Regions from separate parts of the Pseudomonas sp. B21-040 genome, predicted to be linked through region 4. Evidence: predicted binding sites of a transcription regulator. Region 4 holds the regulator's gene; each other region holds the start of a gene.
The links. Region 4 encodes sigma-54, which starts transcription at its own class of promoters, with help from an activator protein. Its sites were predicted from a motif close to ANTGGCATNNANNTTGCTNT; they were not measured.
Positions count from the first base shown of each region.

Region 1: LOY55_RS26035 (pilin) is a predicted target of sigma-54. The motif match lies at 4,177-4,196, and genes of this name have one in related genera.
Region 2: glnA (glutamate--ammonia ligase) is a predicted target of sigma-54. The motif match lies at 5,529-5,548, and genes of this name have one in related genera.
Region 3: LOY55_RS09165 (CmpA/NrtA family ABC transporter substrate-binding protein) is a predicted target of sigma-54. The motif match lies at 1,699-1,718, and genes of this name have one in related genera.

Region 1 is NZ_CP087176.1:5,690,282-5,697,533, forward strand. It holds gene LOY55_RS26020 (DUF748 domain-containing protein) at 1-2,474, shown strand, start outside; gene LOY55_RS26025 (DUF2845 domain-containing protein) at 2,510-2,770, shown strand; gene LOY55_RS26030 (BON domain-containing protein) at 3,046-3,399, opposite strand; gene LOY55_RS26035 (pilin) at 3,708-4,130, opposite strand; gene pilB (type IV-A pilus assembly ATPase PilB) at 4,356-6,056, shown strand; gene LOY55_RS26045 (type II secretion system F family protein) at 6,059-7,252, shown strand, end outside.
Region 2 is NZ_CP087176.1:335,565-342,816, forward strand. It holds gene glnL (nitrogen regulation protein NR(II)) at 1-446, opposite strand, end outside; gene LOY55_RS01585 (DUF4124 domain-containing protein) at 677-1,297, opposite strand; gene LOY55_RS01590 (DUF4124 domain-containing protein) at 1,294-1,800, opposite strand; gene LOY55_RS01595 (cupin domain-containing protein) at 1,826-2,248, opposite strand; gene LOY55_RS01600 (IS1182 family transposase) at 2,480-3,898, opposite strand; gene glnA (glutamate--ammonia ligase) at 4,026-5,432, opposite strand; gene thiI (tRNA uracil 4-sulfurtransferase ThiI) at 5,763-7,217, shown strand.
Region 3 is NZ_CP087176.1:2,020,603-2,027,854, reverse strand. It holds gene rmf (ribosome modulation factor) at 81-296, shown strand; gene LOY55_RS09170 (quinone-dependent dihydroorotate dehydrogenase) at 589-1,608, opposite strand; gene LOY55_RS09165 (CmpA/NrtA family ABC transporter substrate-binding protein) at 1,838-3,049, shown strand; gene LOY55_RS09160 (ANTAR domain-containing response regulator) at 3,065-3,640, shown strand; gene LOY55_RS09155 (NarK/NasA family nitrate transporter) at 4,010-5,221, shown strand; gene LOY55_RS09150 (bifunctional protein-serine/threonine kinase/phosphatase) at 5,229-6,899, shown strand; gene nirB (nitrite reductase large subunit NirB) at 7,220-7,252, shown strand, end outside.
Region 4 is NZ_CP087176.1:962,970-970,221, forward strand. It holds gene LOY55_RS04240 (superoxide dismutase) at 1-440, shown strand, start outside; gene LOY55_RS04245 (ZIP family metal transporter) at 470-1,363, shown strand; gene LOY55_RS04250 (HPr family phosphocarrier protein) at 1,372-1,647, opposite strand; gene rapZ (RNase adapter RapZ) at 1,663-2,520, opposite strand; gene ptsN (PTS IIA-like nitrogen regulatory protein PtsN) at 2,523-2,987, opposite strand; gene hpf (ribosome hibernation-promoting factor, HPF/YfiA family) at 3,000-3,308, opposite strand; gene LOY55_RS04270 (RNA polymerase factor sigma-54) at 3,383-4,876, opposite strand; gene lptB (LPS export ABC transporter ATP-binding protein) at 5,063-5,788, opposite strand; gene lptA (lipopolysaccharide transport periplasmic protein LptA) at 5,788-6,336, opposite strand; gene lptC (LPS export ABC transporter periplasmic protein LptC) at 6,323-6,895, opposite strand; gene LOY55_RS04290 (HAD family hydrolase) at 6,903-7,252, opposite strand, start outside.

The DNA.
Region 1 (7,252 bases), 2.0 Mb from region 4:
TTGAAGATGCCCGGCCCAGCGAACCCATCGAGTTTCTCTACGACAAACTCGACTTCGAGCTGAAAAACCTCAGCACCCTGCCCGAAGACAGCGCCGACATGACCTTGGTGGCCATCGGCCCCAACGGCGGACAGATCGACTGGACCGGCAACTTCAGCCTGATCCCGCTCGCCTCCGAAGGTAAGCTGAAAATCACCGATGGCAAGATGAAAGCCTTCTGGCCCTATGTCCGCGACGCAGTCCCCCTGGACCTCGAAAGCGGCATCATGAGCCTCAGCACCGACTACAAGCTCAATCTGTCCAAGGAAACCGAACTGCTGTTGAGCAATGTCGCTGTCAGCGTCGCGCCTTTCGCGATCAAGGCTCCGGACGGGCGGCCGCTGGCGAAGCTCGAACGATTGGACATCAGCGACACCACCGTGGACCTGGCCAAGCAACAAGTGGTGGTCGGCAAAGTCCGCAGCCACAAACTGGAAACCTGGGCCGCCCTCGAAGTCGACGGGCAACTTGACTGGCAAAAACTGTTCGCCAGCCAGCCATCCAAACCCGCTGCCAAAGCCAAGGCCGAACCGGCCACTACACCCGCGGCTGCCGACTCACCGAAACCGGAACCTGCGCCACCGAGCAAACCGTGGCAAGTGCTGCTCAAAGACGTGCAACTGCGCGATTACCAGGTGCACCTGGCCGACCGCAAGGCGCAACCCGCCGTCGCGCTGGAAGTGGGCCCGTTGAACCTGGACCTGCAGAACTTCGACAGCCTCAATGGCTCGCCTTTCAATCTCAAGCTCGACACCGGCCTGGGCAAGCAGGGCAAGGTGTTGGCAGACGGCGTGGTCAATCTCGCCCCGATCAGCGCCAAACTGAAGATGCAGACCAAAGACATCGACCTGCGTGTCGCCCAGTCATACATCACCCCGTTCATTCGCCTGGAACTGCGCAGCGGCATGCTCGGCAGTGATCTGGCAGTCGATCTGAAAAGCACCGAGCCTCTGGCGTTCAGCGTCACCGGTCGCGCTCAGGTCGATCAGTTGCACACCCTCGACACCCTGAAAACCCGGGACTTTCTCAAGTGGCAGCAGGTGGTGGTCGAAGGCCTGAACTATCAACACGGTGACAGCCTGTCGATCGACAAGGTCAACCTGTTCCAGCCCTATGTGCGCTTCATGATCAATGAAGATCGCACCACCAACATTGATGACTTGTTGATCCCGCAACCGCCCGACACCGGCGCGAAAACCACCGCGGCCAAACCGGCCGGCAACGGCAAACCACTGGGCATCCACATCGGCGGCATTGCCATCAATGACGGTTCGGCCAACTTCGCCGACTTCAGCCTGACCCCGAACTTCGCCACCGCTGTGCAACAGCTCAACGGGCAGATCGGCACCATCGACAGCCGTCAGCCAAAACCGGCCAGCGTTGATGTGAAAGGCAAGGTAGATCGTTATGCACCCGTGACGATCAAGGGCGCAGTCAATCCATTCGACCCGATGGCCAGCCTCGACATCGCCACCAGTTTCAAACGCGTTGAGCTGACCACGCTCACCCCTTACTCCGGCAAATTTGCCGGGTATCGCATCCGCAAGGGCCGGCTCAATCTCGACGTGCATTACCTGATTACCAAAGGTCAGCTCAAGGCCGAAAACAAAGTGGTGGTCGAGCAATTGCAGCTAGGGGAAAAAGTCGACAGCCCGGATGCCGTGAGCCTGCCACTGAAGCTGGCGATCGCTTTGCTCAAGGATGTCGACGGCAAGATTTCCATCGAATTGCCCGTCACCGGTGACCTCAATAATCCGCAGTTCAGTGTCATGCCGATTATCTGGCAAACCCTGCGCAACCTGATCGTCAAGGCAGCCGCTGCGCCGTTCAAAATGATTGGCGGGCTGGTCAGTGGCGGCGGTTCCGAAGACTTGGGCAGCGTGTCATTCGCGCCGGGTTCAAGCGACCTGGGCAAGGATGCCGAAGCGGCATTGGTCAAACTGTCCAACGCCCTGAAGGAACGCCCGGCCCTGCGCCTGGAAATCGAAGGCACGGCGGCGGCGAGCAGCGATGGCCCGCTGATCGCCGAGCAACGCCTGGAGCGGGAATACCAGTACAACTACTACAAAATGCTCCAGCGTCGTGGCGACAAGGTGCCAGCACAGGCCTCATTGCTGGATGTTCCGGACAACGAGAAAGGCCCGCTGCTGGAAGGCATCTACCGCACCCGCCTGAAGACCCAGCCACCCGCCGAATGGAAGGACCTGGGCAAGGAAGATCGCACCGCGAAAATGCGTGCGGACGTGATCAAGTTCTGGAGTACCAGCGATGTGCTGTTGCGTCAGTTGGGTCAGGACCGCGCCAGCAGCATCAAGGATTATCTGGTCGACAAGGGCCAGTTGGCCGATGACCGCGTGTACTTCATCGACGCCAGCCTTGGCGAAGCAGAAAGTGATGGCCGGGTGGTGACGCCGATGCATCTGGACGCCGAGTGAAGGTCAGGCGATTGCTCTCAGGCCTGGTGCTGGTGATGGGCGCCAGCCAAGTCTCCGCAGCCGACACCTTGCGCTGTGGCAGTCAATTGATCAGCGTCGGCGACAGGTCCAGCGAAGTGCTGCAAAAGTGTGGAGAACCTGTCAGCCGCGATTTGCTCGGGTACAAACGCAGTGCCAATCGACGTGAAGAGTTCCAGGTGGAGGAATGGACCTACGGGCCCAACGGCGGGATGTACCAGTTCCTGCGTTTTGAAGGCAATCGCCTGACCCAAATCACCAGCAAACGCGGCAATTAAATCCCCACCCCTTCAAGTCTAAACATACAAGCGAGCTTGCTCGCGATGGCGGTCTAACAGTCAACCTGGATGTTGAATGTTATGCCCTCATCGCGAGCAAGCTCGCTCCCACAGTTGTTTTGTGTTGCCCATATAGAACAGGCCCCCGACACGAATGTCGGAGGCCTGTAATGGCCACATCCTTATGGCCGTTCGCATGAACTCCCAAGAAGCGGCAGGCGTATTGCTCAGCCCGTCTGCCACACCTTCTCCCGGTCCAGGCGAGAAGTCTTGCCTTACTCGGCTTTCAGGCCGTCAGCGGAGACCGCTTTGACGCCTTTGATTTTCTTGGTGATCGCCACAGCGGTGGCTTTCTGAGAATCAGTCACGGCAACCGTGGACGACAGGGACACAACACCTTTGTTGGTTTCGACTTTGATGTCGGTGCCAGGAATACCTTTTTCAGTCAGCAGGTCGCTTTTAACTTTGGTGGTGATCCAGGTATCGGAAGTAGCTTCCTCGACCTTGGCAGCCTCACCAGAAGCCAATGTCAAAGGGGCTTGAGTGGTGGTGGTCTGCGCGAATGCTGCGTTGGCCAGGGTCAGGGTCAGCGCGGTAGCAGTAGCGGCAGCGATAGCGAACTTCTTCATACGAGTAACTCCTGTTTTTCTAGAAAGTCTGCTGGTTGTCTTCTCAGCAGGGTTACTGGGGATATTGCGAACGCTGTGCCAACTTTGAAACAACTAACAAATTCTTATAAATCAATAACTTATAAATTCGACCCATTTTCGAAATCATGCAAAATGCATGACCTGGTAAATCTCTGCATGCAACATGCGGGTTTTCACAAAGTTCCTAACACGCTGAATTTTTTGGCTTTTTTTCTGTGTCTGCGAGACATTCGCAAGCAAAAAAAGCCCCGTGTCCTTAGAAGCGGGGCTGTGCCGGATCTCAGCGTTTACGTAGCGGAACCCGTGCAGCCTTTAGGCACGTAGTCTTGTTGAGCAGTGCTGGTACACGCCCAGCCATTAGTGGCATCACGGGTCAATGTGATGGTCTTGCTCAACACAGGCCCCGGTGCATTCAAGATCGTGCACGTGATGGTGCCGGCACCCGTGGCAACCGTACCTGTCACTGCGACCGTGCAATTGCTGGTGGTGGCATTGCCCGCCGGCGCCACGTTGGCCACCGTTGGCGCAGTCCCCTGGTTGATCACATCTTCATACGGAACCTTCATGGCGGAAATCTCGGCCAAGCCTGCCGTCACTTTCGCCCGAGCCTGATATTTGGAATACATCGGCAACGCAAACGTCGCCAGAATCCCGATGATCGCCACCACGATCAGCAGTTCGATCAGGGTAAAACCTTTCTGAGTCTTCATAGACACGCTCCATGCATGAGTTGAAATCTCATGATCTGCAAGAGCATCAGCACAGCCCATGCCAAGCGCCAGAGCCCCTGCTGGCGGGGCGCGAAGTCGAGCCGAAGGGCTTTCGAGCCCCCTGCAACCGCACTATCTGACACTTTTTGTCACCTCAACGCCGCTGGTTTGGTTCAGCGCCTTGACTAGGCTATAAGTCTTGAACTGTCTGTGTCCGGTATCCCCATGAACGACATCGCCCTAAGCGGTCTGGCCAAGCAATTGGTCCTGGCCGAGCTGCTCACTGACAAAAGCGCGCAACAGGCGTATCAGCAAGCCCAACGCAACAAGATTTCCCTGGTCAGTTACCTGGTACAGAACAATCTGGCGAAGAGTCGACAGATCGCCGAGATTGCCTCGGAGCATTTCGGCATGGCGCTGCTGGACCTCTATTGCCTGGACAAGGAAACCCAGCCCAAAGGACTGGTCAGCGAAAAGCTGATCCGCCAGCACCATGCGCTGCCTCTCTGGCGACGCGGCAACAAGTTGTTCGTGGGGATTTCCGACCCGACCAATCATCAGGCGATCAATGACATCCAGTTCAGCACCGGGCTGAACACCGAAGCCATCCTGGTGGAGGACGACAAGCTCAGCGATGCCATCGAGAAATTCTTCGACAGCCATGCCAGCGGCCTGGAAGACATGGCAGATGTCGATCTCGACGGGCTGGACATCGAGTCGGTCGATGACAACAAAAAGGACGCTATCGCCGGGCAGGATGCCGACGATGCGCCCGTCGTGCGTTTCGTCCACAAAATGCTGCTCGACGCGATCAAGAGCGGCTCGTCCGACCTGCACTTCGAGCCCTATGAAAAAACATACCGGGTGCGGATGCGCACCGACGGCATGTTGCGCGAAGTGGCCAAGCCGCCCACTCAATTGGCCAACCGCATTGCGGCGCGGCTCAAAGTCATGGCCAGCCTCGACATTTCCGAGCGCCGCAAACCTCAGGACGGGCGGATAAAAATGCGCCTGTCCAAGAGCAAGTCGATTGATTTCCGGGTCAATACCCTGCCGACGCTATGGGGCGAGAAAGTGGTGATCCGGATCCTCGACCCGTCCAGCGCGCAAATGGGCATTGATGCCCTCGGCTACGAGTCCGACCAGAAAGACTTGTACATGGCCGCCCTGAAGCAGCCACAGGGCATGATTCTGGTCACCGGGCCCACCGGCTCGGGCAAGACCGTGTCGCTCTACACCGGCTTGAATATCCTCAACACCGTGGACATCAATATTTCCACCGCCGAAGACCCGGTGGAGATCAACATGGAAGGCATCAACCAGGTCAACGTCAATCCCAAGCAGGGGCTGGATTTCGCCCAGGCGCTGCGTTCGTTCCTGCGCCAGGACCCGGACGTGATCATGGTGGGCGAAATCCGCGATCTGGAAACCGCCGAAATCGCCATCAAAGCCGCGCAGACCGGGCATCTGGTGCTGTCCACCCTGCACACCAACAGCGCCGCCGAAACCTTGACCCGTCTGCATAACATGGGCATTCAGGGCTTCAACATCGCCACCTCGGTCACCCTGATCATCGCCCAGCGTCTGGCGCGCAAATTGTGCAACCACTGCAAGCAATCCATCGACGTCCCTCGTGAAACGCTGCTCAAGGAAGGTTTTCCCGAGGAACGCATCGGCTCATTCGCGATCTATGAGCCGGTCGGTTGCGATCAGTGCAACAACGGCTACAAAGGGCGCGTCGGGATTTATGAAGTGGTGAAGAACACCAAGGACCTGCAACGGCTGATCATGGCCGAGGGCAACTCACTGCAAATCGACAGCCAGATGCGCAAGGACGGTTTCAACGACTTGCGCACCTCGGGCCTGCTCAAGGCCATGCAAGGCGTCACTAGCCTTGAAGAAATCAACCGGGTCACCAAGGACTGAACATGGCGGTCAAAGCAGCAAAAATCAGCGTCTATGCCTGGGAAGGCACAGACCGCAAAGGCACCCGAATGACAGGCGAGTTGAGCGGCCAGAACCCGGCGTTGATCAAGGCCCAACTGCGCAAGCAAGGCATCAATCCCGGCAAGATACGCAAGAAATCCGCCTCGATTTTCAGCGTCGGCAAACGCATCAAGACCCAGGATATTGCCCTGTTCACCCGGCAGATGGCGACCATGATGAAAGCGGGCGTGCCGCTGCTGCAGTCATTCGACATTATCGGCGAAGGCTTCGATAACCCGGCCATGCGCAAACTGGTGGACGAGGTGAAACAGGAAGTCGCGGCCGGTAACAGCTTCGCCGCGTCCCTGCGCAAGAAGCCGCAGTATTTCGATGAGCTCTACTGCAACCTGGTGGACGCCGGCGAGCAGGCTGGCGCTCTCGATACCCTGTTGGAACGGGTGGCCACCTACAAGGAAAAGAGCGAAAGCCTCAAGGCCAAGATCAAGAAAGCCATGACCTACCCGCTCGCGGTGGTGTTTGTCGCGATCATTGTCACGGGGATTCTGCTGGTCAAGGTGGTGCCCCAGTTCGAGTCGGTGTTCAAAGGGTTTGGCGCTGAACTGCCGGCGTTCACCGTGATGGTCATCGGCCTTTCGGCGTTCATGCAGCAGTGGTGGTGGGCGCTGCTCGGCGGGTTGATCGCGGGCATTTTCGGTGTGCGCCACGCTTTCAGGAAGTCCCCCGGGTTTCGCGACTGGACGGACACCTGGCTGTTGAAGCTGCCGCTGATTGGCACGCTGATGTACAAATCTGCCGTGGCCCGTTACGCCCGTACGCTGTCGACCACCTTTGCCGCAGGTGTCCCGCTGGTCGAAGCGCTGGAGTCCGTGGCCGGCGCCACTGGCAACATTGTGTTCAAGCGTGCGGTGCTGCGGATCAGGCAGGACGTGTCGACCGGCATGCAGTTGAACTTCTCCATGCGCACCTCGGGCATCTTCCCCAACATGGCGATTCAGATGACAGCGATTGGCGAAGAGTCCGGCGCACTGGATGACATGCTCGACAAAGTCGCGAGTTTCTATGAGGACGAAGTGGACAACATGGTCGATAACCTCACCAGCCTGATGGAGCCGTTCATCATGGTCGTGCTCGGTGTTATCGTCGGAGGCCTGGTGGTTGCAATGTACCTGCCCATC
Region 2 (7,252 bases), 630 kb from region 4:
CCCAGCGGGTTCTTGATCTCGTGAGCGAGGCCGCGCACCAGCATCTTGCTGGTTTCCTGCTTCGACAACTGCGCCTCTTCCTTGGTGATGCGCAACAAGCGATCACGCGGGTGGACTTCCAGCAACAGCAGGGTGGCGCCGTTGGCCAGGATCGGCGTTACGGCGTAGTCGACGGTCAATGTCTGGCCGGTGAGGGCGGTGAGCATCGCTTCGCGCTTGGTAAAGGGGTGCGCCTGCTCGACGGCCTGGCGCAGGGAATTCAACGCTTCGGTGGATTCGGTGAACAACTCGCTGATGAACTGCCCATGGCTACGCTGGCCGCTGATGGCCAGCAGCATCTCCGCCGCCGGGTTCATGTACTCAAGGCGCAGTTCGGCGTCGAGCAGGATGGTGGCAGTGGTGAGGTTGTCGAGTAGCAAACGGTGTAGTGCGTCGCTAATGGTCATCGGGACCTCTTCTGGGGCGGAGCGTGCGCACGAAACAAGCGCTGATGCGGGGAAAATGCAAAAACCAAACCAAGGCTCCGAAAAGAAGCGTTTAACCCCTGAAACGGACGTTTGAAGCTCGTTTGCGTGGCGTTCTGCCAGCTTTCGCGGGTACTTTCGAACCAAAATGGGTTGCGATGTGGGAACGGTGCAACCTATTGCACCAATATAGTGCGCAAACCTGAACGGCGTTAGAACAAACGCAAGAACGGATTTTTTTCTTCTGCCGGTTTGTCTTTGAGCGGGCATTCCGGTCGTTGACCGTAGTCGGTGAGGGTGCAGGGTTTGACCTGGCGTTTTTGCGCGAGGGAGGTTCGCTGCATGTGAAATGGCTGGTTAGCCGTGCGTTCGACAGTACGGCCTTGCTCATCGAGGATTTCCACGGACAGGTTGTGCGTGCCGCGATCGATATTGCTCAGTGGGAATACCGGGCTGAAGCCGGGTTCGGCAGTGGGTTGGCCATCAAGCAGCAGCCGGTAGCGATGACCCGGTTGCAGGCCGGGTTCGTTGGTGACGCTGACAATGATTTCGCCGGCACTGCTACGGATCGTCGCGTCCGGTTCGGGCACCAGTATGCGCAGCATGTCGTAGTGAAAAAGCGGCTGTTCTTCGGGCGGGTTCGCCGCCAACAACGGCTGTGCAGCGGTAGGGTGGGCGGCCATGCGGTTGCTGGTTGCCAGCGGCACACGTTTGGCGTTGCCGTGCGTCGGCTGGTCGGTGAAGGTGCGGTTGCCTTGGGCGTCGATGTAAGTGAACACCTCGGCCGACACAGGAAGGGCGATCAGCCAGGCCGCCAGCAGCCACCGACTCATGACTTATGCACCCTTTGTACGGTGAGCGTCACGGTCGGACTTTGCTGAAGCACGGTCTCTCCATTGAGTACCTGCACCGCCAGGCGGTGTTCGCCACGGTCGATGTTCACCAGCTGCAGGATCGGCACGTTGCTGGGTTGGCCGTAGGGTTGACCGTCCAGCAGCAGCCTCAACACATGCGGCGCCTGCAAGCGAGGCTTGATCAACACGGTGACGGTGAACGTGCCGTTGTTGGCGCGCAAGGCCTCGTCGGTGGGCAGGCCGGTCAACTGCAGCACCTCGTAGGCGCTGCGAGGCTGTTCGTCGCGGGTGACGTTCGACGTTGCGGGAGGCGTTTGGCGTTCCACACTATTGAGCGGTGGCAACTCAACCGGCTGCGCCTTGACGCCATCGGGCGGCTGATTGCTGTAAGCGGTGTTGCCGTCGACGTCGGTGTATTTGTAGATCTGGGCCATCACGGGAGAAACGAAAGACAGCAGCAGAAGCATAAAAAATGGCCGCATTCAGACTCCCTGTTAAAGCAAGGACTTACTCCGACAATGGAATACCTTCGCTGCCAGCATAGAACACAATAAGTTCTACCGGTTCATCACCGGTGACCCCTCGATGGGTGATATTGACCATTTCTGCGACGGCTTCGCCTTGTTTGACGCGTCTGGTCTGGCCGCTGTCCTTGCTCTCGATAATCAGCTCGCCGGAGAGGATATAACCCGCATTGGGAATCGCGTGGATGTGCCAGGGCAGTCGGGTGTTGGCCGGTATCTTGAGTTTGAGCACGGTCAGTTCGGGTGCGGCATCCGGGTAACGCATGTAAGGCGAGTTGTCCCACGACTGGCTGCTTTTGAGCAGGATTTCTCGTTCGATTTCTGTCGATTGAGGTTTTGTGGTGCAGCCTAGAAGGGTGAGGGCGGTGAAGGCGGCCAGTAGCGTCTTGAGTGGGAAAGTTTTCATCATTCCATCCATTGATTGCAGGTAGTGAACAGGCTACGAGTCATTCAACTGGGTTGATGCCGGACGATGCTGTGTGTGTGGGAGGAGAAATCGATATTCGTTGTCGGAAGCCGCCCACAAAAAAGGCCTCCCGAACAGACTGTGTGAAAACGCGCTGAAGGCCGGCCCAACAAACGCCCCGACTTGTTCGGGGCGTTTGTTTTGGTGCGGGCGACAGGCGAAAAAAGCCTTTCAGCCCATTAACGCCATCAATTGGCGGGCCCCGAGCACACTAATTGCGCGTTTTAGGTTGTAGGCACTCACTGCCAAGGCCATTTCCGCTCTCGCGCCCTCCAGTTGACGCAACAGGAAGCGAGCATTGCCAAACAGCCATTGCTTCAGGTTGCCGAAGGGGTGCTCAACAATGGATCTTCGGTTGGCCATCATCTGCGGATGGGCCAGCATTCGTTGCTCCATTCGCTCAAAGGCTTCCTCATGGGCGTGGCGTGAGACGTAGCGGCGCTGAGCGCCAGTGCATTGGGATTTGAGCGGGCAGGCGGCGCAGTCGCTGACATCTGCCTGATAGATCCGATCGCCCTTGTGGCGCTGTTTGAGCGTTAACCACTTGCCTGCCGGGCACTGATAACGATCGTGTTCGGCTTCGTAGATAAAGTCTTTGCGCTCAAAAAAGTCCTCACCACCAGGATTGACCGAGCGGTTGGGCGGCACATAAACGGTAATCGCAGCCTCCTCGCAGGCCTGAAACTGCTGGCCGTTGGAGTAGCCGGCATCGGCAGTCACGGTCAGGGCATCTTGTTCCAGCTGTTCTTTGGCGGCTTTAGCCATTGGTTCGAGTTGCTTGCGGTCGTCGCCATCCTGGGTAACCTCATGATGCAGAATCAGGCAATGCTTGGCATCCACGGCGCTCTGCACGTTATAGGACACACGCGGCCCCTTGGGCGTGCGCATCATTCGGGCATCGCTTTCGTGGGTGTTGAACTGCTCCAGGCCCATCGAGTTCATCAGCGCTTGGCAGCTCTGATTGTCCTGCTGGCGAACTTTAAGCTGCACCAGTGCTGTTTTGATCGCGCCGCGATCAATCACCTCTCCCGCATCGAGCCTGTCAGCCTCATCCAGTTCGGCCAGATACTGAGCGATGCGCTTATCCAGTTTTTCTTCCTGACGCTTGAGTTGCTTGAGGTTCATATGGCGCCGCGAGGAAGCGACTGCCTGAAACTTGCTGCCGTCGATGGCCACCAAGTCTCCTGCGATCAGACCGGCCATGCGGCAAAACCGGACGAAGGCACCGCACGTCGCCACAAAGGCGGATTTGTTGTTTTTGCGAAAGTCGGCGATGGTCTTGAAGTCGGGCTTAAGCCGGTTGATCAGCCACATCACTTCGATGTTGCGCTGGCACTCGGCTTCGAGACGCCGCGATGAGCGAATCCGCTGAAAATAGCCATAGAGGTAGAGCTTGAGCTGATCGGCAGGATCATAAGAAGGACGACCTGTGCTTTTGGGCAGCGCTTTATCAAAGCCCAGTTGCACCAGATCCAGCTTGGCGACGTACAGGTCAATAACCCGAACGAGATGATCCTCGGGGATCAGTTCTTCCAGCGAGACCGGGAACAGACTGGTCTGGCTACGGGACTCACCTTGGATGTAAGCCATAACGAAAAATGCTCCGTATCTTTCGATACGGAGCATTTTCTTTGAGCTTTGCGCAGATTGCTAGGTTTTCACACAGTCTGCGAAGGAGGCCTCTTTTTGTCACGCTGCGTGCCGCAGCGCTACCGGATCAGCAGCTGTAGTACAGCTCGTATTCCAGTGGGTGTACGAAGGTACGTACCTTGATTTCTTCTTCGCTTTTCAGGGCGATGTAAGCGTCGATGAAGTCGTCGCTGAAAACGCCGCCTTTGGTCAGGAACGCACGACCTTTGTCCAGTTCTTCCAGGGCTTCTTTCAGGCTACCGCAAACTTGTGGGATCTCTTTCGCCTCTTCAGGCGGCAGGTCGTACAGGTTTTTGTCAGCTGCGTCGCCAGGGTGGATCTTGTTCTGGATGCCGTCCAGGCCAGCCATCAGCAGTGCGGCGAAGCACAGGTACGGGTTGGCAGCCGGATCCGGGAAACGTGCTTCGATACGGCGGGCTTTCGGGCTCGACACGTAAGGAATACGGATCGAAGCGGAACGGTTGCGAGCCGAGTAGGCCAGCATCACTGGAGCTTCGAAGCCTGGAACCAGACGCTTGTAGGAGTTGGTAGCCGGGTTGGTGAAGCCGTTCAGGGCCTTACCGTGCTTGATGATACCGCCGATGAAGTACAGGGCGGTGTCGGACAGGCCGGCATAACCTTCGCCAGCGAAGGTGTTCTTGCCATCTTTCCAGATGGACATGTGTACGTGCATACCCGAGCCGTTGTCGCCGTACAGAGGCTTAGGCATGAAGGTCGCGGTGCGGCCGTAGGCATCGGCAACGTTGTGCACGACGTACTTCAGGGTTTGGGTTTCGTCGGCTTTCTTCACCAGGGTGTTGAACTTGACGCCGATTTCGTTCTGGCCGGCAGTCGCCACTTCGTGGTGGTGAACTTCGACGGTCAGGCCCATTTCTTCCAGTGCGTTGCACATGGAGGTACGGATTTCGTGGTCGTGGTCGAACGGCGGAACCGGGAAATAGCCGCCTTTGACGCCTGGACGGTGGCCTTTGTTGCCGCCTTCGATGTCCTGGTCGGACATCCACGAACCTTGTTCAGAGTAGATCTTGAACATGGAGCCGGAAATGTCGGACTTGAATTTGACCTGGTCGAAGATGAAGAACTCTGGCTCTGGACCAGCGAACACGGTGTCACCGATACCGGTGGCTTTCAGGTGTTCTTCGGCGCGGCGGGCGATCGCACGTGGGTCGCGGTCGTAGCCTTGCATGCTCGAAGGTTCGATGATGTCGCAGACCAGGATCAGGGTCGGCTCTTCGGTGAACGGGTCGAGAACAGCGGTGGAGTCGTCCGGCATCAGGATCATGTCGGAGGCTTCGATGCCTTTCCAGCCAGCGATGGAGGAGCCATCGAACATTTTGCCGACTTCGAAGAAGTCGTCATCCAGCGCGTCGCGAGCCGGCATGGTCACGTGGTGCTGAGTGCCTTTGGTGTCTGTGAAGCGCAGATCAATCCACTTGACGTCATGATCTTTGATGAGTTGAACCGACTTCGACATAGTGTCCTCCGGGTGGCTTCGGGCTTAGTAGTGGATGCCCTTAGAATGTTGGTGATGCCGGCGCGAATACTCTGCCAAGGCAACCTGCCTCACAAGGGAGCAAATTGCATGCCAGTGCCCCACCATGGGTTTTTTGCCCCAAATACACGCTTATAAAGGCGCAAAGGCCCTTTAGGTGGGAAATCCCGCCCTACAATGTAGCGCTGAATTTCACAAATGACCCGTTTTGGTGCGCGCAAAACCTTCTGCACATTAATTGGTTAAACCTTGAGCAATTTCCGCTATAATCCGCGCCCCCCTTTTTCGGCAGGCCATGCGCGCGCTGTTTCCATGAAATTAATCGTAAAAGTCTTCCCTGAGATCACCATCAAGAGCCGCCCGGTACGGATGCGTTTCATCCGCCAATTGGCCAAGAACATCCGTGCCGTGCTCCGCGATCTGGACCCGGCCGTGGTGGTGAACGGCGTGTGGGACAACCTCGAGCTGGAAACCCGCGTCAGCGACCCCAAGGCCCTGAAGGAGATGGGCGAGCGCCTGAGCTGCATGCCGGGCGTCGCGCACTTCCTGCAGATCGATGAGTACCCGCTGGGGGATTTCGACGACATCGTTGAAAAATGCAAGCAGCACTACGGTGATGCGCTGGCCGGCAAGATTTTCTCGGTGCGTTGCAAACGCGCCGGCAAGCACCCATTTAGCTCGATAGATATTGAGAAGTACGTCGGCAGCCAGTTGCGCCGTCAGTGCGGTGCCGCCGGGATTGACCTGAAAAAGCCTGAAATCGAAGTCCGAATCGAAGTTCGCGACCAACGGTTGTTCGTAATCCACAGTCAGCACAACGGCATCGGCGGTTATCCGCTGGGTGCACTGGAACAGACACTTGTGTTGATGTCCGGCGGCTTCGACTCCACCGTGGCGGCCTACCAGATCATGCGTCGCGGCCTGATGGCTCACTTCTGCTTCTTCAATCTGGGCGGAAGGGCCCACGAGCTGGGCGTGATGGAAGTCGCGCACTTCATCTGGAAGAAGTACGGCAGCTCCCAGCGCGTGTTATTTGTCAGTGTGCCGTTCGAGGAAGTACTGGGAGAAATTCTCGGGAAAGTCGATAACAGTCATATGGGTGTAGTTTTGAAGCGTATGATGTTGCGCGCTGCTTCCCGTATTGCTGATCGACTGCAAATCGAAGCGCTGGTGACCGGCGAGGCGATCTCCCAGGTGTCGAGCCAGACTTTGCCGAACCTGAACGTGATCGACTGCGTGACCGAGAAGCTGGTGCTGCGTCCGCTGATCGCCAGTCACAAGCAGGACATCATCGACCTGGCCAACGAAATCGGGACGGCCGACTTCGCCAAGCACATGCCGGAATACTGCGGGGTCATCTCGGTTAATCCGAAGACGGCTGCCAAGCGCCACCGGGTGGAGCACGAAGAGAAAGAATTCGACATGGCGGTGCTCGAGCGTGCGCTCGAAAACGCCAAACTGGTGCCGATCGATCGCGTAATCGACGAATTGGGCCAGGACTTGCAGATTGAAGAAGTCAGCGAAGCGCTGGCGGGGCAAATCGTCATCGACATCCGTCACCCGGATGCCGCTGAGGATGACCCGCTGGACCTCGCTGGCATCGAGGTACAAACGATGCCGTTTTATGCATTGAACGCTCGTTTCAAGGAACTGGACCCTACTCGCCAGTACCTGCTGTATTGCGACAAAGGCGTGATGAGTCGCCTGCATGCCCACCATTTGCTCAGTGAGGGGCATGCCAATGTGCGCGTTTATCGACCGAGCTAAGAGCCCGGGGCTGTATGCCTGTGGCCTGCGTCACC
Region 3 (7,252 bases), 1.1 Mb from region 4:
CCCCAACGGCAGAGTTTTTCTGCCAGACCTCAATAGAGGTCGACGCGATAAATACAGTCAACAAGTGAGGGCAACACCCTATGAGAAGACTTAAGCGTGATCCGTTGGAAAGAGCATTTTTGCGCGGATATCAATATGGCGTTGGTGGCAAATCCCGTGAGCTTTGCCCATTTACTCTACCGTCGGTACGCCAAGCCTGGATTAACGGCTGGCGAGAAGGACGCGGCGACAACTGGGACGGTATGACCGGCACTGCGGGAATCCACAGACTCAACGAACTTCACGCCGTCGGCTAATTTACAGGGCCAAACACTCCGACACGACAATCTGATGACTGACTGAATTAACCACGCACGTCCCATCCGGACGGCGGGCTCCGGCCCAGGGGCTCCTTCGAGGAGCCCTTTTTTATGCCTGCGTTCTAGCCAAACACCATCCCTGTAGCAGCTGCCGAGCCCGCGAGGCTGCGTCCGGCTGCGAAGCAGTCGTGAAATCAGACACCGCGATTTGCAGAGGCACCGTGCATGCAGGTTTGACGACTGCTGCGCAGCCGGACGCAGCCTCGCAGGCTCGGCAGCTGCTACACAATCAGCGCAGGGCTGCGATGGCGTCTACAGACTCACGAATCAGCGCCGGGCCTTTGTAAATGAAGCCGGAGTAAATCTGTACCAGGCTCGCACCTGCCGCGATTTTCTCTGCCGCGTGCTTGCCTTCGGTGATACCGCCCACGGCAATGATCGGCAAGCGACCCGCCAGTTCCGCCGCCAGTACTTTCACGGTGTGAGTGCTCTTGTCGCGAACCGGTGCACCGGACAGACCGCCCGCCTCGTCACCGTGCTCCATGCCTTCGACGCCGACGCGGCTGAGGGTGGTGTTGGTGGCGATCACTGCGTCCATGCCGGTTTCAATCAGCGCTTGTGCGACCTGCGCCGTTTCTTCGTCGCTCATGTCCGGCGCGATCTTGATCGCCAGCGGCACGTGTTTGCCGTGGCGCAAGGCCAGTTCTGCGCGGCGCGTGGCCAGATCAGCGAGCAACTGCTTGAGCGAATCACCGAACTGCAGGCTGCGCAGGCCCGGTGTGTTGGGCGAGCTGACGTTGACCGTCACATAGCTGGCATGGGCATAGACCTTGTCCAGGCAAATCAGGTAATCGTCGACCGCACGTTCAACCGGAGTGTCGAAGTTCTTGCCGATGTTGATACCCAGCACGCCCTTGTATTTGGCGGCGGCGACGCGGGCCAGCAGGTGATCGACGCCCAGGTTGTTGAAGCCCATGCGGTTGATGATCGCCTCGGCTTCCGGCAGGCGGAAAATCCGTGGCTTCGGGTTACCGGGTTGCGGACGCGGGGTGATGGTGCCGATTTCGACAAATCCAAAGCCCAACTGGGCGAAACCGTCGATGGCCGCGCCGTTTTTGTCCAGACCGGCGGCCAAACCGACCGGGTTCGGAAAATCCAGGCCCATGACCGACACCGGCATGTTCGCCGGAGCTTTGCACAGCAAGCCGTTGAGGCCCAAACGCCCACCCGCGCCGATCAGGTCCAGGGACAGATCGTGGGAGGTTTCCGGGGAAAGTTTGAACAACAGCTGACGGGCCAGGGTGTACATGGGCGGGTTTGACTCTGGGCTACGAAAAGTGGCGGCAATTATAGCCGCGCATCGGCGTCGCAGGCGAGGCACGCGACAAAATCAGCCCGCGATGGCATATGCCTTGCACCACCACCGCTATCAGCACTCATGCCAACGGCGGGATGGGTCGAAAGACAAAGGCGTCGTCACTGGCCCTTGCTCTGGCAAGCCGCCCGGTACGGCGTTTTTTTATGGAAGGTGCTTAACGATGATTGAAGTTCCAGCCACCCCCCTGGCCTGGGTCAATGGCAGCGATGCCCCGGAAAAGACCGACATCAATCTCGGCTTCATGGCCCTGAGCGACTGCGCCTCGGTCGTGGTCGCCGCCACCCAGGGGTTCGCCCAGCCCTACGGCCTGACCCTGAACCTCAAGCGCCAGTCGTCCTGGGCCAACCTGCGCGACAAACTGGTCAGCGGCGAACTCGACGCCGCGCACAGCCTGTACGGCCTGATTTATGCGGTGCACCTGGGCATCGGCGGCGTAGCCTCGACTGACATGGCCGTGCTGATGGGGCTGAACCAGAACGGCCAGAGCATCAATCTCTCCCACGGTTTGCAGGCGCTGGGCGTGACCGGTCCTGAAGCACTCGACCGACACGTGCACCAAACTCGCCCAAAACTCACGTTCGCCCAGACATTTCCCACCGGCACCCACGCCATGTGGCTGTATTACTGGCTGGCGAGCCAGGGTATCCATCCGTTGCAGGATGTCGACAGCGTGGTGGTACCGCCACCGCAAATGGTCGCGCACCTGCAAGCGGGGCGTATCGACGGTTTTTGCGTGGGTGAGCCATGGGCCGCCAGCGCGGTGCAGCAAAACCTGGGGTTCACAATGGCAACCTCCCAGACCATTTGGCCCGACCACCCGGAAAAAGTCCTCGGCTGTACCCGTGCGTTTGTCGAGCACTACCCCAACACCGCGCGGGCCTTGGTGATGGCGATCCTGGAAGCCAGCCGCTTCATCGAGCAAAGCACGGAAAATCGCCGCAGCACTGCACAACTACTTAGTGCACCCGATTACCTCGACGCCCCTCTGGACTGCATCGAGCCACGTCTGCTGGGCGATTACGCCGACGGCCTGGGCAATCGCTGGCAGGACCCGCACGCACTGCGTTTCCACGCCGGTGGCGAGGTCAACGTTCCGTACCTGTCTGACGGCATGTGGTTCATGACCCAGTTCCGGCGCTGGGGTTTATTGCGCGACGACCCGGATTACCTCGGTGTGGCCCGTCAGGTTCAGCAGTTGGACCTGTACCGCGAAGCCGCCAACGCCGTCGGTGTCGCCGCTTCGGATCAAGACATGCGCAGCAGCCAGTTGATCGACGGCAACGTCTGGGACGGTTCCGATCCGGTCGGCTATGCCCGCAGTTTCAAGCTGCACGCGATGAGCGACAGCTCTTACCGATTCGCCCACCGCTGACAGGAGACTGCGAACATGTTGCGTATCCTGCTGATCAACGACACGGCGAAAAAAGTCGGCCGCCTGAAAGCCGCGCTGACTGAAGCCGGATTCGAGGTGATCGACGAATCGGGTTTGACCATCGACCTGCCCGAGCGCGTCGAAACGGTGCGCCCGGACGTGATTCTGATCGATACCGAGTCACCGAGCCGCGATGTGATGGAACAAGTGGTGCTGGTCACCCGCGATCAGCCACGGCCGATCGTCATGTTTACCGATGAACATGACCCCGGCGTGATGCGTCAGGCGATCCAGTCCGGGGTCAGTGCCTACATCGTCGAAGGCATTCACGCACAACGCTTGCAGCCGATTCTCGACGTGGCCATGGCGCGGTTTGAAAGCGACCAGGCACTGCGCGCCCAATTGCATGCCCGCGACCAGCAACTGGCCGAGCGCAAGCGTATCGAGCTGGCCAAGGGCTTGTTGATGAAGATGAAGCATTGCAACGAGGAAGAGGCCTACACCCTGATGCGCCGCCAGGCCATGAGCCGCCAGCAGAAACTGATTCAAGTGGCGGAGCAGATCATTGCCATCAGTGAGTTGCTCCAGTAACCGATCTCCCGAACCTGGCACAGATGATCGTTCCCACGCTCCGCGTGGGAATGCATCCCGTGACGCTCCGCGTCACAGCGTGAAGCGGATGCAGAGCGTCCACGGCGGCGTGACCACGCGGAGCGTGGGAACGATCTCCACCAGGTCTCGGTTGTTGGCACAGATTTGGCTATGTAATCACCACAGGTAACCAACGGCGGTTGCCCCACCTACGACAAAGACGTCGCTCACCTCATTTGCCCCTGGCGAATCGGGTAGCGGCGTTTTTTCGTTTTGGCCCCACAGCCCGGGGCCGGTGGTGCGGCCCAAAGGCGCCCCACCTGCTAGCTCATGACTCCTTCTCGAGACTCTTCACAGCTGAGGTGCGCGATGAATTCAAGCTTCTGGAAATCCGGCCATACCCCGACCCTGTTCGCGGCCTTTCTCTATTTCGACCTGAGTTTCATGGTCTGGTACCTGCTCGGCCCACTGGCAGTGCAGATCGCCGCCGACCTGCACCTGACCACGCAACAGCGCGGGCTGGTGGTGGCCACGCCGATTCTGGCCGGGGCCGTGCTGCGCTTCATCATGGGCATGCTGGCAGATCGGCTGTCGCCCAAAACCGCCGGGCTGATCGGCCAGGTCATTGTCATCTGTGCGCTGTTCGGCGCCTGGAAACTAGGCATTCACAGCTACGAGCAAGCGCTGGTGCTGGGCCTGTTCCTGGGCATGGCCGGTGCGTCCTTCGCCGTCGCCCTGCCGCTGGCGTCGCAATGGTATCCGCCACAGCATCAGGGCAAAGCCATGGGCATCGCCGGAGCGGGCAACTCCGGCACGGTTCTGGCGGCATTGATCGCCCCGGTACTGGCGGCGGCATTCGGCTGGAGCAACGTGTTCGGCTTCGCCCTGATCCCGCTGATCCTGACCATTATCGTCTTCGCCTGGCTGGCGAAAAACGCACCGGAGCGGCCGAAAGCCAAATCCATGGCCGACTACTTCAAGGCCTTGGGTGACCGCGACAGCTGGTGGTTCATGTTTTTCTACAGCGTGACTTTCGGTGGTTTTATCGGCCTGGCCAGCGCCCTGCCCGGCTACTTCAACGACCAGTACGGCCTGAGCCCGGTGACCGCCGGTTACTACACCGCGGCCTGCGTGTTCGGCGGCAGTCTGATGCGTCCTTTGGGTGGCGCACTGGCCGACCGGTTCGGCGGTATTCGCACGCTGCTCGCGATTTACACCGTGGCCGCCGTCTGCATCGCGGCGGTGGGTTTCAATCTGCCGAGTTCCTACGCAGCGCTGGCACTTTTCGTCTGCACCATGCTCGGTCTGGGCGCTGGTAACGGCGCGGTTTTCCAGTTGGTGCCGCAGCGTTTTCGTCGGGAGATTGGTGTAATGACCGGTTTGATCGGCATGGCCGGCGGCATCGGCGGCTTCGCGTTGGCGGCCGGCATGGGCGCGATCAAGCAAAGCACCGGCAGCTACCAACTGGCGTTGTGGTTGTTCGCCAGCCTCGGTGTTCTGGCCTGGTTCGGCTTGCACGGGGTGAAACGTCGCTGGAGAACCACATGGGGTTCGGCCGCCGTGACGGCGGCTCGGGTCTGACGCCTCAATGAGCCTGCAATTGAGTTTTGCCGAAGCCAGCGCCACGGGGCCGCGCGAGGAAAATCAGGACGCCCTGCGCCTGGTGACGCCCGCCCCGGCATTGGCGGCGAGCAAGGGTTACTTGTTCGCCATTGCCGACGGCGTCAGCCAATGCGCCGACGGCGGCCTCGCCGCTCGCTCGACCTTGCAGGCCCTGGCGCTGGATTATTACGCCACCCCGGAAACCTGGGGTGTCGCCCAGGCATTGGACCGTCTGCTGCTGGCGCAAAATCGCTGGTTGCAGGCCAATGGCGGTGGGCAGCCGCTGCTGACCACCGTCAGCGCCCTGGTCATGCGCGGCAGGCGTTTTACCTTGGCCCATGTCGGCGATTGCCGCGTGTACCGCTGGCACGCGGATCAGTTGCAGCGCGTCAGCGAGGATCACGTCTGGGACCAACCGGGCATGCAACATGTGCTCAAACGGGCGCTGGGCCTCGACCAACATCTGGTGCTGGATTTTCTCGATGGCGAATTGCGCCTCAATGAAAGTTTTGTCCTGCTGAGCGATGGCATCTGGGCCGTGCTGGGCGATACGGCCATTGCCGCTATTTTGCGCGATCAGCCCGATCTGGACAGTGCCGCACAGACCTTGGTCAGCGCGGCGCACCTGGCCGGCAGCCAGGACAACGCCAGCGCCCTGCTGGTGCGCGTTGACGCCCTCGGTGAAACGAGCATCGGCGACGCACTGATTCATTTGCAGCAATGGCCGCTGCCTCCTGCACTGAAACCCGGTCAGTCCTTCGAAGGCTGGCAGGTCGAGGGGATCGTCGGCCAGAGCCAGCAGTCACTGCTCTACCGAGTGCGCGATGGGCAACAGCAACCCTGGCTACTGAAAACCTTGCCCGGTGCGCTGCGCGACGATCACTTGGCCGGGCAGGCACTGCTGTCGGAGGAATGGTTTCTCAAACGCGTGGCCGGACGGCATTTCCCTGAAGTCCATGCCGCCAGTCAGCGTCAGCATTTGTACTACGTGATGCGTGAATATTCCGGATCGACGCTGGCAGAACTGCACGCAGGTGTCGGACCACTGCCACTGGCTCAATGGCAAGACCTGGCCGAACGCCTGCTCCGCGCCGTGGGGCTGCTGCATCGCCGACAAATCCTGCACCGCGACATCAAACCGGACAACCTGCTGCTGGGGGACGACGGTGAGCTACGTCTGCTGGACTTCGGCCTCGCCTACTGCCCGGGCTTGTCCGAGGATCAACCCTCGGCCCTGCCCGGAACACCCAGCTATATCGCACCGGAAGCCTTTCGCGGGGGCATCCCGACGCCGCAACAAGACCTGTATGCCGTCGGCGTGACGTTGTACTGGCTGCTGACCGGGCACTATCCCTACGGCGAAATCGAAGCGTTTCAGCGGCCCCGGTTTGGTGTACCGGTGAGCGCCAGTCGCTACCGGCCGGATGTGCCCGACTGGATCGCGCAGTGTTTGCAACGGGCTGTCGCAGCGGATCCGCTTGTGCGCTTTGAAACGGCGGAAGAATGGTTGCTGGTACTGGAGCAAGGCGAGCGGCGCAGTTTGAGCGTGCGCCCCAAGCCGTTGCTGGAGCGCGAGCCGTTGAAAGTCTGGCGCACGATGGCGCTGGTGTCGCTGGTGATCAATCTGGCGCTGCTGTTTCTAGTGGTTCATGGCTGACACAGATCCCTTGTAGCCGCGCCAATTGCGGGCGACGTGCATTGAATCGGTGCAAAAACGCTCCTGCCAAAGTCCGAAACCACGACTAAACCCAACAAACCCGTTGACCTGGAGCACTTGGCACAACCACTGCATTACCTTCTTCACCACACATAAAGCCCGGCCTTCAACGTAGAAGGCTGCGCTGCCCGAGAGAACGGGACAAGGACAAAGGCGTCCTCGCTAGGCAACTAGCGGGACGCCTTTTTTTGTTTGCGCAAAATTGTCGAGCAAGACCTGAAAGCCCTGATGAGGCGGGTCTGAACTCCCCGGAGAACCTGATGAAAAAACTAAAACTGGTGATGATCGGCAAC
Region 4 (7,252 bases):
CCAGCGTCCGGCAGCTGCCGGAATCACTGCGCGCCGCCGTCATCAATCAGGGCGGTGGCCACGCGAACCATTCGCTGTTCTGGGAAGTGATGGCACCTCACGGCGGCGGCAATCCCGAAGGTGCACTGGCCAAGGCGATCGATGAGCATCTGGGTGGTCTGGACAGTTTCAAAGAGGCGTTCACCAAAGCGGCGCTGACCCGTTTCGGCAGTGGTTGGGCCTGGCTGAGTGTCACGCCACAAAAAACGCTGGTGGTGGAAAGCAGCGGCAACCAGGACAGTCCGCTGATGAACGGCAACACGCCGATTCTTGGTCTGGACGTGTGGGAGCACGCCTATTACCTGCGCTATCAGAACCGCCGTCCGGAATACATCAATGCGTTCTACAACGTCATCAATTGGCCCGAAGTCGCTGCGCGCTATCAGGCCGCGCTGGTTTAAGTCCTCTATAAAACAATCCAAGGCTGACTATGGGCACTGAAACACTGGCGATCGGAAGTGGACGAATGTTTCGTTACGCGGTGGGATCGCTGTTACTGATGGCGGGTATGACGTTGTTGGTCGCCCACGGATTGGAGTGGCTGGATCTGGAGCCGAGACTGTCGCGGGCGTTGCAGGGCGGTGCGATCTGCGCGCTCGGCACCGCGCTCGGTGCGGTGCCGGTGCTGGTCATTCGGCGCATGCCCCAGGCGCTCAGTGACACATTGTTGGGGTTTGGTGCCAGCGTGATGCTGGCTGCGACGGCATTTTCGCTGATCGTGCCGGGCATTTCCGCCGCTGAAGGCCTCGGCCTGACGCCGTGGTCGGCCAGTGGACTGATCTGTTTCGGCATCATGCTCGGGGCGTTTGGTCTGTATCTGGTTGATCGCAAGGTGTCGAGCGCTTCACCGGAAATGCTCATCGGCACGCTTGAGCATCCGGTGATTCCGCCACGCATCTGGCTGTTCGTGTTTGCCATCATTGCCCATAACATCCCTGAGGGCATGGCCGTCGGCGTTTCTGCCGGCGGTGGCATGCCGGACGCGGACAGCCTGGCCATGGGCATCGCGCTGCAGGATGTGCCGGAAGGGCTGGTGATTGCGTTGGTGCTGGCTGGGGCAGGGATGTCGAGGATCAAGGCATTTCTGATGGGTGCGGCATCAGGCCTGGTCGAGCCGGTATTCGCGCTGTTGTGCGCGTGGCTGGTAAGCCTTGCCGAACTGTTGTTGCCTTTGGGATTGGCGTTGGCGGCGGGGGCGATGTTGTTGGTGGTGACCCACGAAGTGATCCCGGAGTCGCGACGCAATGGTCATGACAAACTCGCGAGCCTTGGCTTGTTGATCGGATTTTGTTTGATGATGGTGATGGATACGGCACTCGCCTAGACGAGTGCTTAACCACCTTCGCCGAAATAGTCATTGATCAAATCCACCAACGCCTGCAAGGCTTCATCAGCTTGCTCACCTTCGGTACTAAGGTGAATTATCGTTCCCTTGCCTGCGGCAAGCATCATCATCGCCATGATGCTTTTTCCGTCCACCATGGAATCGGGAGTACGTCCGACCCGGATCGTGCATTCCTTGAATTCACCGGCGACGCCAACGAATTTTGCAGAAGCGCGGGCATGCAGGCCCAGCTTGTTGATGATTTCAATTTCCAGAGCAGGCATCGCGATGTGGATCCTTTAGCTGAGGTCGCGGTGGCGGACCTGGACGTTCTTCAGGGATTGTTGCAGGACCTGGCCCAAGCGTTCGGTCAGGTAGACGGAGCGGTGATGCCCGCCGGTGCAGCCAATGGCGATGGTGACATAAGCACGATTGCTGGCAGCAAAGCGCGGCAACCACTTGAGCAAGTAGGTGGAAATGTCCTGGAACATCTCTTCGACGTCCGGTTGAGCCGCCAGGTACTCGGCCACCGGTTGATCAAGCCCGGACTGCGCTCGCAGTTCCGGCTTCCAGTAAGGGTTGGGCAGGCAGCGCACATCGAACACCAGGTCCGCGTCCACCGGCATGCCGCGCTTGAATCCGAAGGACTCGACCAGGAACGCGGTGGCGGCTTCCGGCTGGTTCAGCAGGCGCAGCTTGATGGTGTCGCGTAGCTGATACAGGTTCAGGTTGGTCGTGTTGATTTTGAGATCGGCCAGGTCGGCAATGGGGCCCAGCAGATTGCTTTCGTCCTCGATCGCCTCGGCCAACGAGCGATTGGCGGTGCTCAGCGGGTGACGACGGCGGGTCTCGGAAAACCGCTTGAGCAAGGTATCTACGTCGGCGTCCAGGTACAGCACATCGCATTTGATATGCCGGCTACGGACTTCCTCGAGTAACTCGGGAAACCGCGAAAGATGGCTCGGCAGATTGCGCGCATCGATAGATACGGCGACCAGTGGTTGCGACAATTCGGTATGAATCAACGCACGCTCGGCCAGTTCCGGCAGCAGTCCGGCGGGCAGGTTGTCGATGCAGTAGTAGCCGTTATCCTCGAGAACATCGAGTACGGTGCTTTTACCCGAGCCGGAGCGGCCGCTGACGATGATCAAGCGCATGATTACTGACCGTTTTGCTCTTCCAGAACAACCTTATACAAGGCTTCGTTGCTCGGAGCACTACGCAGTTTTTCCCGCACTTCCTTGCGATCAAGCATGCTGGCTATTTGACGAAGCAATTCAAGGTGCGCATCGGTGGCGGCTTCCGGGACCAGCAGTACGAACAGCAGGTCAACCGGGGCCCCGTCGATGGCATCGAAATCGATGGGCGCGTCAAGGTGCATCAAGGCGCTGATGGGCGAGATGCAGCCCTTCAGACGGCAGTGGGGGATGGCGATGCCGTTACCAAAACCGGTCGAGCCGAGTTTTTCACGGGCGATCAACGCTTCGAAGACATCTTGCATCTCCAGATCCGGCACTTCCCGGGCGATCAGGTTGGCAATTTGCTCGAGGGCTTTCTTTTTACTGCCGCCCGGCACGTTCACGAGGGAACGGCCGGGGGTCAGGATGTTTTCAAGTCGGATCATGGGTTGGGAGTGTTAACGACCGGTTGCACCCTGGAGGAGGCTCTGGGTCTTTTCCTTATGCTTTTTGAGTTGTTTATCCAGCTTGTCGGTCAGTGAATCGATCGCTGCGTACATGTCGGTATGTTCCGCGTTGGCGACCACTTCATTGCCGGGAATATGCAGGGTGGCTTCGATTTTCTGCTTCAGCTTCTCGACGGTCATCGTGACCTGCACGTTGGTGATCTTGTCGAAATGCCGCTCTAATCGTTCGAGTTTTTCGCCGATGTAGGTGCGCAGGGGTTCGGTCACTTCCAGTTGGTGTCCACTGATGTTGACTTGCATACAGCTTCTCCTTCGTTGCCAGTGCATAAAGCGGCAGGCAGAAATGCCTGCCACTGGAACGCTGTGGCGTGGCCCTACATCAACCGCTTACGTTCGCTCGAAGGCGCGATCCCCAGGGATTCGCGATACTTGGCGACGGTGCGGCGAGCCACCTGAATGCCTTGTGCCTCCAGTAAACCAGCGATCTTGCTGTCACTCAACGGCTTTTTCTGATTTTCCGCGGCAACCAGTTTTTTGATGATCGCGCGAATCGCTGTGGACGAGCATTCACCGCCTTCGGAGGTACTTACGTGGCTGGAGAAAAAGTATTTCAACTCATAAATGCCCCGAGGGGTATGCATGAATTTTTGCGTGGTTACCCGTGAAATCGTCGATTCGTGCATGCCCACCGCTTCGGCAATGTCATGCAGGACCAAAGGCTTCATGGCTTCGTCGCCGTATTCCAGGAAACCGCGCTGATGCTCGACGATCTGGGTGGCAACTTTCATCAAGGTTTCATTGCGGCTTTGCAGGCTCTTGATGAACCAGCGGGCCTCTTGCAGCTGATTGCGCATGAAGGTGTTGTCAGCGCTGGTGTCGGCACGGCGGACAAATCCGGCGTATTGCGCGTTGACCCGCAACTTTGGCACCGATTCCTGGTTGAGCTCTACCAGCCAGCGCTCGTTATCCTTGCGCACGATAACGTCAGGCACGACGTACTCGGCTTCGCTGGATTCGATCTGCGAGCCGGGACGCGGGTTGAGGCTCTGGACCAGTTCGATGACCTGGCGCAGTTCGTCTTCCTTGAGCTTCATGCGGCGCATCAACTGGCTGTAGTCGCGGCTGCCCAGCAGATCGATGTAGTCAGTGACCAGACGCTTGGCTTCGGCCAGCCAAGGCGTCTTGGCTGGCAGCTGGCGTAGTTGCAGCAGCAGGCATTCGCCCAGGTTGCGAGCGCCGATGCCGGCAGGCTCGAATTGCTGGATGCGGTGCAGGACGGCTTCGATTTCGTCCAGTTCGATGTCCAGTTCCGGATCGAAGGCTTCGAGGATTTCCTCGAGGGTTTCATCCAGATAGCCCTGATTGTTGATGCAGTCGATCAGGGTCACGGCGATCAGGCGATCGGTGTCGGACATCGGTGCCAGGTTCAGTTGCCACAACAGGTGGCTTTGCAGGCTCTCGCCGGCCGATGTGCGAGTGGTGAAATCCCATTCGTCGTCATCGTTGCTCGGCAGGCTGCTGGCGCTGGTCTGGTAAACGTCTTCCCATGCGGTATCGACCGGCAGTTCATTGGGAATGCGTTCGTTCCAGTCACCTTCCTCGAGGTTGTCCACCGTGGGGGCGGTTTCCTGATAGGAGGGTTCCTGAATGTCGGCGTTGGGTGGCTGCTCGGCTTTGTCGGCCAAGGGGTCGGCGTTGTCGAAGTCGTCGCCTTCTTCCTGGCGTTCGAGCATCGGATTGGACTCCAAAGCCTCCTGGATTTCCTGTTGCAGGTCCAGGGTCGACAATTGGAGCAGGCGGATGGCCTGTTGCAGCTGCGGTGTCATCGTCAGCTGCTGGCCCATTCTCAAGACTAGCGATGGTTTCATGGCAGGGGCTTAACACCTTATTCGCCGGCGCACATGCGCCATCCACTACAGGGCGCCGGAGCGCCAAACATAAGCAAATTATATGCCTGAAACTGAAGTGTTTGCCTAGAGCGCCGTAACAATAAAAAACACACTGCTGTGTTAATTGCGCCAGGAGCTCAGTCGACTAGCCAGACACCTCGATGCTTACAGGCGGAACTCATGGCCCAGATAGACTTCTTTCACCAGGTCGTTTGCAAGGATGGTGGCAGAGTCGCCCTCGGCGATCAGTTGGCCATCGTTGACGATGTACGCGGTTTCGCAGATATCCAGGGTTTCACGGACGTTGTGGTCCGTGATCAGCACGCCAATGCCCTTGGCCTTGAGGTGGTGGATAATCTGTTTGATGTCGCCGACCGAAATCGGGTCCACGCCGGCGAAAGGTTCGTCGAGCAGGATGAATTTCGGGTTAGTCGCCAGTGCCCGGGCAATTTCCACGCGGCGGCGTTCGCCACCCGACAGGCTCATACCAAGGTTGTCGCGGATGTGGCTGATATGGAATTCCTGCAGCAGGCTTTCCAGCTCTTTGCGACGTCCGGCCTTGTCGAGCTCCTTGCGGGTCTCGAGGATCGCCATGATGTTGTCGGCCACCGAAAGTTTGCGGAAGATCGACGCTTCTTGCGGCAGATAGCCGATACCGGCTTTCGCACGACCGTGCATGGGCTGGTGGCTGACGTCCAGGTCGTCGATCAGTACGCGCCCCTGATCGGCCTGTACAAGGCCGACAATCATGTAGAAGCAGGTGGTCTTGCCGGCGCCGTTAGGGCCCAGCAGGCCGACGATTTGACCGCTGTCGATCGACAGGCTGACATCGCGCACGACCTGGCGGCTCTTGTAGCTCTTGGCCAGATGCTGAGCTTTCAGAGTTGCCATTACTGGGCCTTTTGCTCGTCGGTTTTCTTCTTCGGCTGGATCACCATGTCGATACGCGGGCGCGCCTCAGTGACCTTGCTGCCCGTGGCGCGACCAGCGCTCGCAAGCTTTTTGGCCGTGTCGTAGACGATCTTCTCGCCTTGGGTGACGTTGTTGTCCTTGTCGACAACTTTTGCCTTGTCGATCAGCACGACACGGTTTTGCGAGGCGTGGTACTGGATGGTGACGCCCCAGCCCTGAACAGGCTTGGTGTCGCCCTGGGTTTGCAGTTGTTCGAAGTAAGCGAGGTTGCCCACCGAAGTCACCACGTCGATGTCGCCAGTCGGAGTGCGGGTCATGGTCACTTTGTTGCCGGTGACCTTCATCGTGCCCTGGGTGATGATTACGTCGCCCGTATAGGTGGCGATGCCGTTCTTGTCGTCCAGTTGGGCGTCGTCGGCCTGTATGCGGATAGGCTGGGATTGGTCGGTCGGCAGAGCCCAGGCGCTCACGCTTCCCAGTGCTGCGCCCAGACTGAGCAAAATAGGGAGAGTTTTAACGAGCCTCATACTGTCCTCTTACGTTCGATAGCAGGTGTATCCTGCTTTCTTTCAAGTACGCTTTCATTCCGTTGCCTGTCGATACACCGCCAGCGCCGTCGATTCTAACGGGTTGGTCGGTCTGCGCATATTGTTGCTGCGGGAACACAGTCATACGGGTGGTGGTAATCAGGGTCCTGCGGTTTTTTTCGTCGAAACGGGTGATGCGTACCGAATCGATCAGCTCGACCTGAGTGCCGTCAGGGTTGACCTCTCCGTGCTCGCTCTGGACATGCCAGGGAAACTGGGTGCCGCGAAACATGTTCAGGTCGGGATTGGTCAGTAGCGTGACTTCGGACGCTTTCAGGTGTTCGACTTTGTCGGACGTCATTTCGTATTGCAATTTGCCGTCCGGCAGGAACTGCACGCTATGGGCGTTGAGCGCGTAATAGTCGATCGCGCTTTCATCGACCTTGACCACAGGTTTGTCGAGGAAGCGTTCCGGGCTGATGTTCCAGTAGCCGACTGCGGCGAACAGCGCCGCAATGCAGCCGAACAACAGAATGTTGCGAAACTTTTTGCTTAGCATAATGGGCTCACAGGTACGCAGCGTTGGCCGCATCAAGGCGGCCCTGGGCACGCAGGATCAATTCGCAGAATTCGCGAGCGGCACCCTCGCCACCACGGGCCTGGGTGATGCCGTGGGCGTGTTCTCGCACGAAGCTGGCTGCGTTGGCGACCGCCATGCCCAGGCCGACGCGGCGAATCACCGGTAGGTCTGGAAGGTCGTCGCCGAGGTAGGCCACTTGTTCATAGCTTAGATTGAGTTGGGCAAGCAGTTCGTCGAGCACCACCAGTTTGTCTTCACGACCCTGGTACAGGTGGGGAATGCCAAGATTCTTTGCGCGCCGCTCAACGACCGGGGTCTTGCGACCGCTAATGATAG